Regions from separate parts of the Rubrivivax gelatinosus IL144 genome, predicted to be linked through region 2. Evidence: predicted binding sites of a transcription regulator. Region 2 holds the regulator's gene; the other holds the start of a gene.
The links. Region 2 encodes FNR, which switches genes on or off when oxygen is low (the NO sensors DNR and NnrR bind a similar motif). Its sites were predicted from a motif close to TTGATNNNNATCAA; they were not measured.
Positions count from the first base shown of each region.

Region 1: ubiM (5-demethoxyubiquinol-8 5-hydroxylase UbiM) is a predicted target of FNR. The motif match lies at 3,073-3,086, and genes of this name have one in related genera.

Region 1 covers NC_017075.1:2,567,088-2,574,695, forward strand. Annotated here, with positions in the region: gene RGE_RS11855 (branched-chain amino acid ABC transporter permease) at 1-412, shown strand, start outside; gene RGE_RS11860 (ABC transporter ATP-binding protein) at 409-1,173, shown strand; gene RGE_RS11865 (ABC transporter ATP-binding protein) at 1,167-1,862, shown strand; gene ubiM (5-demethoxyubiquinol-8 5-hydroxylase UbiM) at 1,864-3,066, opposite strand; gene RGE_RS11875 (3-hydroxyacyl-CoA dehydrogenase NAD-binding domain-containing protein) at 3,285-5,393, shown strand; gene RGE_RS11880 (acetyl-CoA C-acyltransferase) at 5,417-6,592, shown strand; gene RGE_RS11885 (acyl-CoA dehydrogenase) at 6,589-7,608, shown strand, end outside.
Region 2 covers NC_017075.1:3,393,985-3,401,592, reverse strand. Annotated here, with positions in the region: gene ccoP (cytochrome-c oxidase, cbb3-type subunit III) at 1-146, shown strand, start outside; gene ccoG (cytochrome c oxidase accessory protein CcoG) at 163-1,653, shown strand; gene RGE_RS15515 (hypothetical protein) at 1,677-1,916, shown strand; gene RGE_RS15510 (hypothetical protein) at 1,941-2,201, shown strand; gene fnr (fumarate/nitrate reduction transcriptional regulator Fnr) at 2,256-2,999, opposite strand; gene hemN (oxygen-independent coproporphyrinogen III oxidase) at 3,187-4,575, shown strand; gene RGE_RS15495 (sulfite exporter TauE/SafE family protein) at 4,633-5,322, shown strand; gene icd (NADP-dependent isocitrate dehydrogenase) at 5,472-6,728, shown strand; gene RGE_RS15485 (hypothetical protein) at 6,877-7,242, shown strand; gene RGE_RS15480 (response regulator transcription factor) at 7,247-7,608, opposite strand, start outside.

The DNA of each region.
Region 1 (7,608 bases), 830 kb from region 2:
GGTGCTGTCCGGCGTGCTGCTGTCGGCGCTGACGCGCGCCTGGCTGCTGTACCTGGGCCTGGCCTTCATCGCCGTCGTGATGATCGCACCCGGCGGCCTGGCCGGCGCGCTGGCGGGTTTGATGCGCGCCGCGGCCGCGGGGGGCCTGCGCCGGCTGTGGGCCGGGCTGGCGACGCTGGTCCTGCTCGCCGTCGCGGCGCTGGCCGGCCTCGCGGCGATGGTCGAGATGCTGTACCAGCGCCAGCTCGACGCGGCCTCGGGCCCGGCGCTGAACTTCGCCGGCCTGTCGCTGAACGCCGAATCGGCCGACGCCTGGGTCGGCGCGGCGCTGCTGCTGGCCACCGCGGCGGCGCTGTTCGCTCTCGCGCGGCGGCGGTTCGCGCCGCAATGGGCACAGGAGCTGGCGCGATGAGCGCGGCCTTGGAACTGCGCGCCGTGCACCGGCGCTTCGGCCGCACGGAGGTCGTGCGCGGCGCCAGCCTGGCGGTGCGCCAGGGCGAACGTGTCGCGCTGATCGGCCCCAACGGCGCCGGCAAGAGCACGCTGTTCAACCTGATCAGCGGCCAGCTCGCGCCCGACGCTGGCGAGATCCTGCTGAACGGCCAGGCGATCCAGGGCCTGCCGCCTTACGAGATCGTGCGCCGTGGGCTGGCGCGCAGCTTCCAGACCAGCCAGCTGTTCGCGCGCCTGTCGACGGCAGAGAACCTGCGCTGCGCGCTGCTGCACAGCGAGGGCGCCGGCTACGCCTTCTGGCGCCCGGCGCGTCGCCGCGGCCTCGACGAACGCGCCGACGCGCTGCTGGCGATGCTGCGCCTGGAGCACCGGCGCGACGTGCCGGCGGCCCAGCTCGCCTACGCCGAGCAGAGAGCGCTGGAGATCGGCCTGACGATCGCCGGCGGCGCGAACGTCGTGCTGCTGGACGAGCCGACCGCCGGCATGAGCCGTGAGGAGACGGCCAGGTTCGTCGCGCTGATCCGCCGCGCGACCGAAGGCCGCACGCTGCTCGTCGTCGAGCACGACATGGGCGTGGTCTTCGAGCTCGCCGACCGCATCGCGGTGCTGGTCGACGGCGAGGTCGTCGCTTTCGACACGCCCGCGGCGGTGCGCGCCGATCCGCGCGTGCAGCAGGCCTACCTCGGCGCGCTGCCGCCGGCCGGGGAGGGCGCATGCTGACGGTGCGCGGCCTCGAAGCCGGTTACGGCGTGCGCCCGGTGCTGCACGGCGTCGATCTGGACGTCGCGCCCGGCGAGATCGTCGCGCTGCTGGGCCGCAACGGCTCGGGCCGTTCGACGACGGCCAAGGCGCTGATGGGCCTGCTGCCGGCGCGCGGCTCGGTGCGCTGGCAAGGCGCCGAGCTGCTGGGACAGCCGGCGCACGAGATCGCGCGCGCCGGCCTGGGCTACGTGCCCGAGAGCCGCGACGTCTTCCCGACGCTCAGCGTCGCCGAGAACCTGCGCCTGGGCGAACGCCCACGCGCCGGGCCGGGCCGCTGGACGACGGCCGAACTGCTCGCCCGCTTCCCGCGACTGGCCGAGCGCGCGCAGGCGCCGGCCGGCGTGCTGTCCGGCGGCGAGCAGCAGATGCTGACGCTGGCGCGCACGCTGGTCGGCGACCCTGGGTTGCTGATCGTCGACGAGCCCACCGAAGGCCTGGCGCCGCAGGTCGTCGCCCAGGTGGCCGAGCTGCTGGCCGAAGCCCGCCGGCGCGGTGTCGGCGTGCTGTTGGTCGAGCAGAAACTGGCGATCGCGCTGCAGCTCGCCGACCGCTGCCTGGTGATGGGCCACGGCCGCATCGTCTTCGCCGGCACGCCGGCGGCGCTGGCGGCCGACGCCGGCGTGCGGCGGGAGTGGCTGGAGGTCTGACTCAGGCCGGCGCCGAGCGCCGCACGCCCCCGGTCAGCTGGCGCGCGATCAGCGTGCGCAGCGGCGCCGCGACGCTGGCCGCCTTCAGCACCGCACCACGCACCAGCTTGGCCGGCGGCGTGTCGTCGGTGAACAGGCGCACGATGGCGTTGGTGCCGAGGTAGATCGGCAGCGTGCGCATCCGGTGCTCGCGTTCGTAGCCGGCCAGCACCGCGGCGTCGCCGAGGTCGCGGCGGTCCCGCGCGGCGCGCGCCAGTTCACGAGCCAGCACCTCGACGCCGTAGAGGCCGAAGTTGTAGCCGTGCGCGGTGACCGGGTGCATGCCGACCGCGGCGTCGCCGACGAGCGCGAAACGCGGGCCGACGAAACGTGTCGCATAGGCCGCGACCAGCGGGTAGGCGTGACGCGGCGCGGCCACGTCCATGCGGCCCAGGCGGCGGTCGAAATGCTCCTCGACACGCAGCGCGAAGGCTTCGTCCGACAGCGCCATCCACTCCGGCGCCTGGTCGCTCTTCAGCGTCACGACGGCCGAACTCTGGCGCCCGGCCATCGGCAGGATGGCCAGCGTGTTGCCGTAGCGGAAGCACTCGTGCGCGGTGTTCTCGTGGTCTTCCTCGTGGCGCATGCGCACGACGATGCAGGTGCGGCCGAAGTCCAGCATGTGCGCGCCGATGCCGCCCAGGCGCCGCGTCGTCGAGAAGCGGCTGTCGGCGGCGACGACCAGCGGCGCACGCCAGGCGCGGCCGTCGGCCAGGCGTACGGTCGCGGCCTGTTCGTCGCGCTGCAGCGCGGTGACCCGCGCGTCGCCGACGATCTCGACGCCCGGCGTGGCGGCGGCCGCGGCGTAGGCGGCTTCGCGCAGGCGGTGGTTGGGCACCAGGAAACCCAACGCCTCGTGGCCGTCGGCCTGGCCATCGAAAGGCAGCACCAGCGGCGAGGCGCCGTTGCGCACCAGCGCACGCTTGAGCGGCGCGATCTCGTCGGCCGGCAGCCGGTCCCAGTGGCCCAGGCGCTCGAGGATGGCGCGCGCACGGTGCGTCAGCGCGATGTCGCGGCCGTCTTCCGGCGGCGCGACCAGCGACTCGGCGCTGTTCTGTTCGAGCACGGTGCAACGCAGGCCGGCCTGCGCGAGCGCCGCCGCCAGCGCCAGGCCCGCGGGGCCGGCGCCGACGATGGCGACGTCGGTGGTGTGGAGGTCGTTCACGGTCGTTTGAGGGGCATCAAGGCCCCGAGTGGCCGGCGCACGATATCGGCGCGTCGACGTCATGGGCTTGACTGAAGTCATGCACGAGGTGGCGCCGGCCTTTGTCGCCGCAGGGACAGCGCGCCCCGAAACCCGACTCCTAGAATGAAACGACCGTTCGAAACCGAGCCGAACCGAGGCCTTCCCGCCTCGGAAAACGGCCCCCAGAAGGAGACATCATGGCCGTCCGTTACGACCTCCACGGCGAGGTCGCCGTGCTCACGCTGGACAACCCGCCGGTCAACGGCCTGGGGCTGGCGACGCGGCGCGAACTGAGCGCCGGCCTGGAACGCGCGCTGGCCCACCCCGCCGTCGTCGCGATCGTCGTCACCGGCGCCGGCAAGGTGTTCTCGGGCGGCGCCGACATCAAGGAGTTCGGCACCGACCGGGCGATCGCCGAGCCCAACCTGCATTCGCTGATCCGCCAGGTGGAGCTGGCGGGCAAGCCGGTGGTCGCCGCGATGCACGGCACCTGCATGGGCGGCGGGCTGGAGCTGTCGCTGGCCTGCCATTACCGTGTCGCCGCGCCGGCCACCAAGGTCGCGCTGCCCGAGGTCAAGCTGGGCCTGCTGCCCGGCGCCGGCGGCACGCAGCGCCTGCCGCGTGTGCTCGACGTCGAGACCGCGCTGAACATGATCGTTTCCGGCGAACCGGTGGCCAGCGAGCTGCTGGCTTCGGTGCCGGGGCAGAAGCTGTTCGACCAGATCGTCGAAGGCGAGCTGCTGGCCGGCGCCGTGGCCTTCGCTGCCGCCAAGGGCCACGAACACGCCGGCGGCGCGCCGCTGCCACGCGTGCGCGACCTGAAGGCTCGCCACGCCAACCCCGACGCCTTCTTCCAGTTCGCGCGCAACACGGTGAAGGCGATGGCCAGGCACTTCCCGGCGCCGGCCAAGTGTGTCGACGCCGTCGAAGCCGCGGTCAAACGCGACATCGACGCCGGCCTGGCCTACGAGCGCGAACTGTTCATGGCGCTGATGTTCACGCCCGAGAGCCAGGCGCTGCGCCACGCCTTCTTCGCCGAACGCGCCGCCAGCAAGATCCCAGACGTCCCGGAGGACACGCAGCTGCGCCGCATCGCCAAGGTCGGCGTCGTCGGCGCCGGCACGATGGGCGGCGGCATCAGCATGAACTTCCTCAACGCCGGCCTGCCGGTGACGATCCTGGAGACGACGGCCGAGGCGCTGGAGCGTGGTGTCGCGACGATCCGCCGCAACTACGAAGCCCAGGTCAGGAAGGGCAAGCTGAAGGAGGACAAGTACCAGCAGCGGATGGCGCTGCTGACGACGACGCTGTCCTACGCCGACCTCGCCGACTGCGACCTCGTCATCGAGGCCGTCTACGAGGATCTGGGCGTCAAGCAGCAGGTCTTCGGCGCCTTGGACGAGGTCGTCAAGCCGGGCGCCATCCTCGCCAGCAACACCTCGACGCTGGACCTGAACCGCATCGCCGGCTTCACCAAGCGCCCGGCCGACGTGGTGGGAATGCACTTCTTCAGCCCGGCCAACGTGATGAAGCTGCTGGAGGTGGTGCGCGGCGAGAAGACGGCCAAGGACGTGCTGGCCACCGTGATGCAGCTCGCCAAGACGATCCGCAAGACGGCGGTGGTCTCGGGCGTCTGCGACGGCTTCATCGGCAACCGCATGATCGAGCAGTACAGCCGCCAGGCCGGTTTCCTGCTGGAAGAGGGCTGCACGCCGCAGCAGGTGGACAAGGCCGTCGAGGCCTTCGGCTTCGCGATGGGCCCGTTCCGCATGGGCGACCTGGCCGGCAACGACATCGGCTGGGCGATCCGCAAGCGCCGCTACGTCGAGCAGCCGCAGATGCGCTACAGCCAGACCGCCGACCTGCTCTGCGAGATGGGCCGCTACGGCCAGAAGACCGGCGCCGGCTGGTACGACTACGCGCCCGGCAAACGCGACGCGATCCCGTCGCCGGTGGTCGAGGAGATGGTCGCCCAGCACCGCGCCGGGCTCGGCATCACGGCGCGCACGATCTCCGACGACGAGATCGTGCACCGCCTGGTCTACGCGCTGGTCAACGAAGGCGCCAAGATCCTCGAGGACGGCATCGCCAGCAAGGCCAGCGACATCGACATGGTCTACCTCACCGGCTACGGCTTCCCGCTGTGGCGCGGCGGGCCGATGTGTTACGCCGACAGCCAGGGCCTCTTCAACGTCGTGCAGACGATGAAGGCCTTCGCGCGCAACCCGCTGGACGACGCCGGGTTCTGGGAGCCCGCGCCGCTGCTCGAGCGCCTGGCCGCCGAAGGCCGCCGCTTCACCGCCTGAAGCCCCGAACCCGAGGACCGACCATGAGCCAAGCCGTCATCGTCTCCACCGCACGCACGCCGCTGGCCAAGAGCTGGAAGGGTGCATTCAACATGACCCACGGCGCGACGCTGGGGGCTGCGGCGGTCGCCGCGGCCGTGCAGCGCGCCGGCATCGAACCCGCCGCCGTCGAGGACGTGCTGATGGGCTGCGCCAACCCCGAGGGCGCGACCGGCGCCAACATCGCGCGCCAGATCGCGCTGCGCGCCGGGCTGCCGGTCACGACGGCCGGCATGACGATCAACCGCTTCTGTTCCAGCGGCCTGCAGACCATCGCCAGCGCGGCGCAGCGCATCGTCGCCGGCGAAGGCGAGGTCTATGTCGCCGGCGGCGTCGAGAGCATTTCCTGCGTGCAGCAGGAGATGAACCAGCACATGCTCTTCGACCCGGCGCTGAAGAAGAGCAAGCCCGAGATCTACTGGACGATGCTGCAGACGGCCGAGAACGTCGCCCGGCGCTACGGCATCTCCAAGGAGCGCCAGGACCGCTACGGCGCGCAGAGCCAGCAGCGCGCCTGCGCGGCGCAGGAGCAGGGCCTGTTCGCCGAGGAGATCGTGCCGGTGACGACGGTGGCCGGCGTCGCCGACAAGGTGCTGGGGCTGCGCAGCCGCGAAGTGACGGTCAGCGTCGACGAAGGCCTGCGCCCGGGCACGACCTACGAAGGCATCCAGGGCATCCGCCCGGCGATGCCCGGCGGCGTGATCACCGCCGGCAACGCCAGCCAGTTCAGCGACGGGGCCGGCGCCTGCGTCGTCGTGCACGAGCGGTACGCCGAGCAGAAGGGGCTGAAGCCGCTGGGCCGTTTCCTCGGCTTCGCGGTCGCCGGCTGCGAGCCCGACGAGATGGGCATCGGCCCGGTGTTCGCGGTGCCCAAGGTGCTGCAGCGCCTGGGGCTGACGGTCGACGACATCGACCTCTGGGAACTCAACGAAGCCTTCGCGGTGCAGGTGCTGTACTGCGCCGATCGGCTCGGCATCCCGATGGAGCGGCTCAACGTCAACGGCGGCGCGATCGCGATCGGCCACCCCTACGGCGTCAGCGGCCAGCGCCTGACCGGCCACGCGCTGATCGAAGGCCGGCGCCGCGGCGCCAAACGTGTCTGCGTGACGATGTGCATCGGCGGCGGCATGGGCGCGGCCGGCGTGTTCGAGGTCTTGTGAGCCTGCGCGAGCACCTGGACGTCCTGCTGCACGACTGGCTGGACGTCGACACGCTGTTCACCCGCGAACGCCACGCCGAGCACTCGCGCGAGACCGTCGGCGCGGTGCTCGACCTGGCCGAGCGCATCGCCGCCGAACGGTTCGCGCCGGCCAACCGCCGCGCCGACGTCGAGGAGCCGCGTTTCGACGGCGAACGGGTGCACCTGCCCGAGAGCACCCGCGCCGCGGTCGCGGCCTACGTCGAATCCGGGCTGCTGGCGGCCTCGCAGGACGCCGAGTTCGGCGGCCTGCAACTGCCTTGTGTCGCCGAGATGGCGGCCAACGCCTTCTTCAGCCAGGCCAGCGTGGCGATCGCCGGCTACGCGATGCTGACCACCGGCAACGCCAACCTGATCGCCGCGCACGGCACGCCGGCGCAGCGCGAGACCTTCGCGCGCCGGCTGTTCGCCGGCGAGTGGTTCGGCACGATGTGCCTCAGCGAGCCGCAGGCCGGCTCGTCGCTGTCGGACGTCGCGACCCGCGCCGAGCCCGACGGCCCCGGCCACGAAGCCGATGCGCTGGGCCCACGCTACCGGCTGCGCGGCCACAAGATGTGGATCTCCGGCGGCGAGCACGAGCTGGCGGCCAACATCGTGCACCTGGTGCTGGCCAAGATCCCCGACGAAACCGGCCGCCTGCCGCCGGGCGTCAAAGGCCTGTCGCTGTTCATCTGCCCGAAGTTCCTGCCCGGGCCCGACGGCCGGCCGGGCCGGCGCAACGACGTCGCGCTCGCCGGGCTGAACCACAAGCTGGGCTACCGCGGCACGACGAACACGCTGCTGAACTTCGGCGAGCGCGACGGCGCCGTCGCCTGGCTCGTCGGCCGCCCCGGCGACGGCCTGCGCTGCATGTTCCACATGATGAACGAGGCGCGAATCGGCGTCGGCCTGGGCGCCGTGATGCTCGGCTGGGCGGGTTACGAGGCCAGCCTGGATTACGCACGCCAACGCCCCCAGGGCCGGCCGCTGGGCGCCAAG
Region 2 (7,608 bases):
GCGAGCAGGCGATCATCAACATGATCAACAACGGAAAGGTCAACGTCATGCCGTCGCAGGCGGCCCGCCTGAGCCCGGAGCAGATCCACGTTCTGGGCGCCTACGTCTGGAGCCTGTCGCACCGGACGACGGTCGCGTCGCGCTGATCGGGAGTTTCACGACATGAGCCAAGTGCGGGTCGACCTCGAAGACCGGCCCGCCGCGGCACGGGCCGCCTCGGGCGCGGAACCGGCGAAAGCCGGCGCCGCGCCCGAGGCGGTCGTTTCGCTTTATGCGAAGCAGAAGAAGATCTACGCCCGCTCGGTATCGGGCTGGTTCAACGGCTGGCGCTGGGCGCTGGTCTGGGCGACGCAGCTGGTGTTCTACGGGCTGCCGTGGCTGGACTGGAACTCCCGCCAGGCCGTGCTCTTCGACCTCGGCACGCGGCGCTTCTACATCTTCGGCCTGGTCCTGTATCCGCAGGACCTGATCTATCTGTCGGCGCTGCTGATGATCTCGGCTTACGCGCTGTTCCTGTTCACCGCGGTGGCCGGCAGGCTGTGGTGCGGCTACGCCTGCCCGCAGACGGTCTACACCGAGATCTTCATGTGGGTCGAGCGCCGCTTCGAAGGCGACCGCAACGCCCGCATGCGTCTGGACGCCGGACCCTGGACCTTCGAACGCGTCTGGCGCAAGGGCGCGACGCAGTTCGTCTGGATCGCGATCGCGCTCTGGACGGGCCTCTCCTTCGTCGGCTACTTCACACCGATCCGCGAGCTGCTGCCTTCGGCGATGGCGATGTCGCTGGGGCCCTGGGAAACCTTCTGGGTGCTGTTCTACGGCTTCGCGACCTGGGGCAACGCCGGCTACATGCGCGAGCAGGTCTGCAAGTACATGTGCCCGTACGCGCGCTTCCAGAGCGCGATGTTCGACAAGGACACGCTGATCATCAGCTACGACGCCGAGCGGGGAGACCCGCGCGGCACGCGTTCGCGCAAGATCGACGCCCGCAGCCAGGGCCTGGGCGACTGCATCGACTGCGGTCTGTGCGTGCAGGTCTGCCCGACCGGCATCGATATCCGCAACGGCCTGCAGTACGAGTGCATCGGCTGCACCGCCTGCATCGACGTCTGCAACGGCGTCATGGACAAGATGAAGTACCCGCGCGGGCTGATCCGCTACGCGACGGAGAACGGCATGGCTCAGCACCAGACGCGCGGCCAGATGCTGCAGCGTGTGCTGCGCCCCCGGGTGCTGGTCTACACGGCGATCTTGATCATCATCGTCGGCGCCTTCGCGGCCAGCCTCGCGATGCGCAGCCCGTTCCGTGTCGACGTCGTGCGCGACCGCGCCTCGCTGGCGCGCATCGTCGACGAAGGCTACATCGAGAACCTGTACCGCCTGCAGGTCATGAACGCGACCGAGTCGACGCAGCGCTACCGCATCAGCGCCGACGGCCTGACGCCGATGGTGGTCGACGCCCCGAAGGACTTCGAGGTCGAGCCGGCCGATGCGCGCTGGGTGACGATCGCCCTGCGGGTGCCGCCGGATACCGCCAGCCAGGCAGGGCCTGGAGCCCACGCGATACAGTTCCACATCGAACGACTGCCCGACGCGAACGACGCGACGCCGGTGGTCGCCAGCGAGAAATCAACGTTCGTCGTCCCCCGATGACGCTGCTTCGACCGGAGCCCCTGATGAGCACTCTTCCCGTTTCCCGCGACGCAACGCCCTGGTGGCGCATCGGCATGGTCTGGCTGGTGGTGTCGGGCCCGCTGATCGTCGTCATCGCGGCCGTCGCGACCGCCGTCATCGCGATCCGCGGAGCCGACCTCGTCATCACCGAGGTGCCGTCGTCGGTGCCGCAGTCCGGCGAAGTCCAGGCCGACACGCCGGCGATGGCTGCGCGCAACCACGCCGCCACCGCGGCGCCCTGAGCGGCTACTCCCGCGAGGCATTCGATGAGGCGGCGTGCGCGCGACTGGAGTGCGGTGCTCTGGCCCGCGTTCCTGGCCGCGGTGGTGCTGGAGCTTGCGCTGTTCTCGGTGCTGGATCCGGCGGCGCTGCGCTGGTTCGGCGGCGGGGCGATCGAACTCGATCCCGCAGCCGTCTACACGCTGGCCTTCTTCGTCTTCTGGGCCGCTTCGGCGGCCGCCGCAGGCATGACGCTGCTGCTGTCGCGCAGCGAGCACGAAATCAACAGCCGAACATTTCGCAGCTGAAGAAAACAAAACGCCGCGCAATGCGCGGCGTTTTTGTTTGCACCGGGGTTCGGGTCAGCAGGCGGCGGAGGAGCCGTTGACGAGCTTTTGCAGCGCCTGCGGGTCGAGCACGCGGATCTGGCGCTGCTTGACCTCCAGGATGCCGTCGTCCTGGAACTTCGAGAACGTGCGGCTGACCGTTTCGAGCTTCAGGCCGAGGTAGCTGCCGATCTCCTCGCGCGTCATGCGCAGGATCAGCGAGTGCGGCGAGAAGCCGCGCGTCTGCAGACGCTGGGTCAGGTTCAGCAGGAAGGCCGCCAGGCGCTCTTCGGCGCGCATGCTGCCAAGCAGCAGCATCACGCCGTGATCGCGCACGATCTCGCGGCTCATGATCTTGTGCAGCTGGCGTTGCAGGTCGCTGAACTCGCGCGACAGGTCTTCGAGCTGCTGGAACGGGATGACGCAGACTTGCGAGTCTTCGAGCGCCACCGAGTCGCAGGTGTGACGGTCGGTACCGATGCCGTCGAGGCCCAGAAGTTCGCCCGCCATCTGGAAGCCGGTGACCTGATCGCGGCCGTCTTCGGAGGACACGCAGGTCTTGAAGAAGCCGGTGCGAACCGCGTAGAGCGACAGGAAGGGATCGCCGGCACGGAACAAGGTCTCGCCACGCGGAACCGAACGGCGCGTCGCCACCATCGTGTCGAGCCGCTCGAGCTGGTCGTTGGACATGCCGACCGGCAGACAGAGTTCACGCAGGTTACAGCTCGAGCAGGCGACCTTGAACGGTTCAAGCCGGATGCCGGAAGACGTGTTGTTCATAGGGGTTCGACGATTGGAGTCAGTTCGGTCCGGCGTGGCGGGGCAGACCCGAGTATCGCTCATGACGTCGCTCAAGGGCATGGTCAATTCTTTGCTTGCGTCTCGGGTGGGCGCTTGAGACAGATCAAGCCGATTGGGTGAGTGTTTGGCACAGTCCAGCCCGTACCGCATGACGGCCGGATGAATTATGGACACGATTGTTCCTGAAGCACTGCTGAGGCGCCTCGACGTGCCCGGTCCCCGCTATACCTCGTACCCCACCGCGGACCGCTTCGTCGAAGCCTTCGGCCCTGCTGAGTACCGGCAGGCCTTGCGACAACGAGCGGAGGGCAGCACGGTGGGCGGCACGCCACCGCTGTCGCTTTATATCCACATTCCGTTCTGCGAATCGGTCTGCTACTACTGCGCCTGCAACAAGATCATCACGAAGCACCACGAGCGCAGTGCCGAGTACCTTGACGCGCTCGAAGCCGAAATCGCATTGCACGTCGCCGAACTGGGCAAGGGCCAGTCGGTGTCGCAATTGCACTTCGGTGGCGGCTCGCCGACCTTCCTGACCGACGAGGAGATCGGCCGGCTGATGACCCGGCTGCGCGAGTCGTTCAAGATCGTCGCCGGCGCCGAGATCTCGATCGAGGTCGACCCGCGCACCGCGACGCCCGAACGCCTGAAGAGCCTCGCCGGCCTGGGCTTCAACCGCATCAGCTTCGGCATCCAGGACTTCGACCCCGACGTCCAGGAAGCGGTGCACCGCGTGCAGTCGTACGACAGCGTGCGCGACCTCGTCGTCGCTGCGCGGGCCAACGGCTTCGAGTCGATCAACGCCGACCTGATCTACGGCCTGCCCAAGCAGACGCCGGACTCGTTCGCGCGCACGATCCAGCAGATCGCCGAGCTGCGCCCGGACCGCATCGCGCTGTACGCCTACGCGCACCTGCCGACGCGCTTCAAGCCGCAGCGCCGCATCCTCGCCGAGGAACTGCCGCTGGGCGAGCAGCGCATCAAGATGCTGGGCGGCGCCATCGCCGGCTTCATCGCCGCGGGCTACACCTACATCGGCATGGACCACTTCGCGTTGCCGGGCGACGCGCTGTCGGCCGCACGCCGCCAGGGCCGCCTGCACCGCAACTTCCAGGGCTACAGCACGCAGCCCGACTGCGATCTGATCGCGCTGGGCGTGTCCTCGATCGGCCGCATGGGCGCGACCTACAGCCAGAACGCGAAGACGCTGCCCGAGTACTACGAGTCCATCGCCAAGGGCGAATTCCCGATCGTGCGCGGCCTGACGCTGACGCGCGACGACCTGCTGCGCCGGGCGGTGATCATGGCCATCATGTGCCAGGGGCGCGTCGAGTACGAGTCGATCGAACTTGCGCACCTGATCAAGTTCCCCGAGTACTTCGCGGCGGAACTCGAGGATCTGACGCCGTTCGCCGAAGGTGGGCTGCTGGAGATCAACGACGACTCGATCCAGATCACCGCGCTGGGCTGGTACTACGTGCGCGGCGTCGCGGCGGTCTTCGACAAGCACCTGCGCGCCAGCGGCAACCGCGAGCGCTTCTCGCGCATCATCTGAGCCGGCACGGGTTATCCCGCGACGGGATAATCCGGGCATGACTCTTCGGGCCCCCGCGTGGACTTCGCGCTCGTCGTCAGCGCGCTGATGCTCGGGCTGGCCGGCGCGCCGCACTGCATCGCGATGTGCGGCGCCGCCTGCACGGCGCTGCTGCCACCCGGCCAGCGCGCCGCCCTCTGGAGCTTCCATCTCGCCCGCGTGGCCGGCTACGCGGCCGGCGGCGCGCTGGTCGCCTCCGGCGTCAACCTGCTGTCGGCCGTCGGCGAACTCAGCCCCGCGCTGCGGCCGCTGTGGACGCTGGCGCACGCTGCGGCCCTCGGGCTCGGCCTGTGGCTGCTGTGGAAGGGCCGGCAACCGGCCTGGCTGGAGAACATCGGCCGCAGCGCGCAGCGACGTGCACCGCAGGCCGACGCCGCCGGCTGGCGGCGCATCGCCGGGCCGGCCCGCGCGGCCACCGCCGGGTCCTTGTGGGTCGCCTGGCCTTGCGGCTTGCTGCAGTCGGCGCTGGTCGTCGCCGCGCTGGCCAACACGGCCGCCGCCGGCGCCGCGGTGATGGGCGCCTTCGCGATCGCCAGCGGCGCGGGCCTGGTGCTCGGCCCGATGCTGTGGTTCAAGCTCGGCGTGTCGCAGTCGGCGTCGGCCGCAGTCTGGGCCACACGCGCCGCGGGCGCGCTGCTGGTCGTCGCCTCCGGCTGGGCTCTGGGCCACGGCCTGTGGATGCAGTGGCAGGCCTACTGCGCCACCTGAATGCCGCCGCGCATCGCGGCGCCGTGTCCAGCGTTTGTCCTTCGAAGGCCCTTGCACGTCAGTCGGGCGACAGTCGTTGACCTAGAATCAATTCCCGCGAATTCATCCCCGACGACCCACCGCATTCGCGGTTTGTGGAGACCTTTTTCATGTACCAGCACATCAAGGTGCCCGAGGGCGGGCAGAAGATCACGGTCAACGCCGACTTCTCGCTGAACGTCCCCGACCAGCCCATCATTCCGTACATCGAGGGCGACGGCACCGGTTTCGACATCACGCCGGTGATGTTGAAGGTGGTCGATGCGGCGGTCGCCAAGAGCTACGGCGGCAAGCGCAAGATCCACTGGATGGAGGTCTACGCCGGCGAGAAGTCGACCAAGGTCTACGGCCCCGACGTCTGGCTGCCCGAAGAGACGCTGCACGCGGTGCGCGATTACGTCGTCTCGATCAAGGGCCCGCTGACGACGCCGGTCGGCGGCGGCATCCGCAGCCTGAACGTCGCGCTGCGCCAGGAACTCGACCTCTACGTCTGCCTGCGCCCGATCCAGTACTTCAAGGGCGTGCCGACGCCGCTGAAGGAGCCGGAGAAGACCAACATGGTCATCTTCCGCGAGAACTCCGAGGACATCTACGCCGGCATCGAGTGGGAAGCCAAGAGCGAGAAGGCGCAGAAGGTCATCAAGTTCCTCATCGAGGAAATGGGCGTCAAGAAGATCCGCTTCCCGGAGACCTCGGGCATCGGCATCAAGCCCGTGTCGCAGGAAGGCACCGAGCGTCTGGTGCGCAAGGCGATCCAGTACGCGGTCGACAACGACAAGCCCAGCGTGACCATCGTGCACAAGGGCAACATCATGAAGTTCACGGAAGGCGGCTTCCGTGACTGGGCCTACGCGCTGGCGCAGCGCGAGTTCGGCGCCCAGCCGATCGACGGCGGCCCGTGGTGCTCGTTCAAGAACCCGAAGACGGGCAAGGACATCGTCATCAAGGACTCGATCGCCGACGCCTTCCTGCAGCAGATCCTGCTGCGCCCGGCCGAGTACTCGGTGATCGCGACGCTCAACCTGAACGGCGACTATGTCTCCGACGCCCTGGCCGCGCAGGTCGGCGGCATCGGCATCGCCCCGGGCGCCAACCTGTCGGACTCGGTCGCGATGTTCGAGGCCACCCACGGCACCGCGCCCAAGTACGCCGGCAAGGACTACGTCAACCCGGGCTCCGAGATCCTCTCGGCCGAGATGATGCTGCGCCACATGGGCTGGACCGAGGCTGCCGACCTGATCATCAGCGCGATGGAGAAGTCCATCCTCAGCAAGCAGGTCACCTACGACTTCGCGCGCCTGATGGACGGCGCGACGCAGGTCTCCTGCTCGGGCTTCGGCAAGGTCATGATCGAGCAGATGGGCTGAGCCCGCGCCTGCCGCAACCCTGACGAAGGCGCCCCTCGGGGCGCCTTTGTCGTTCTTGCAGATCGAAACATCGTGGCGGCGCGGGTGAAACGAAGCCGTCACCTTGGGCGGGCAAGCTGGCCGCATGACAGCCGATCGGGGTGATGCGATGGACGACGTGCAGTACGGCGACGGCCCTCGGGATCTGGCGGCGGTGAAAGCCGCCTGGGACGCGGCGCCGCCGCCCGACCGGGTGACGCTGCTGGCGCGGCTGCTGCAGCCCCTGGGGCCGCTGGCGCGTGCGGCGGTCGCCTCGGGGGCGTTCGCGGCCTACGTCGGGCGCGAGCACTGGAGCCAGGTCCAGGTGCGTTTCGAGGACGCGATGGCGCTGCCGGCCGAGCAGCTCGTGGCGCTGGCGCGTTTCAGCTTCGACGTGCAGCCCGACGTGCTGCGCCTGCCGTCCACCGCCTCGGCCGCGGGGCTGGGGCTGGCGGCGCTGCTGGGCGCGCTGGCCCTGGTGCTGCCGCGGCGCTGACGCCTCAGACCAGGGTCTGCACGCTGGTGTTGAAGGCGTAGCCGACGCCGCGTTCGGTGACGATCAGGCTCGGATTGAACGGGTCGGGTTCGATCTTGCGCCGCAGCCGCAGCACCTGGACGTCGATCGTGCGGTCGTAGACCTCGGCGCTGTTGAGCCGCGACAGGCCCAGCAGCTGGTCGCGGCTGAGCACGCGCTGCGGCGCGCTGCAGAAGGCGACCAGCAGGTTGAACTCCTGGTTGCTGAGCTCGACACGGCGCCCGTCGGGCGCGGTCAGCCGGCGCGTGCCCAGGTTCAGCTCCCAGCCGGCGAAGCGGAAGGCGCGCCGGCGCTCCTCGCGCACCGGCTGTTCGGCGGCGGCGCGTG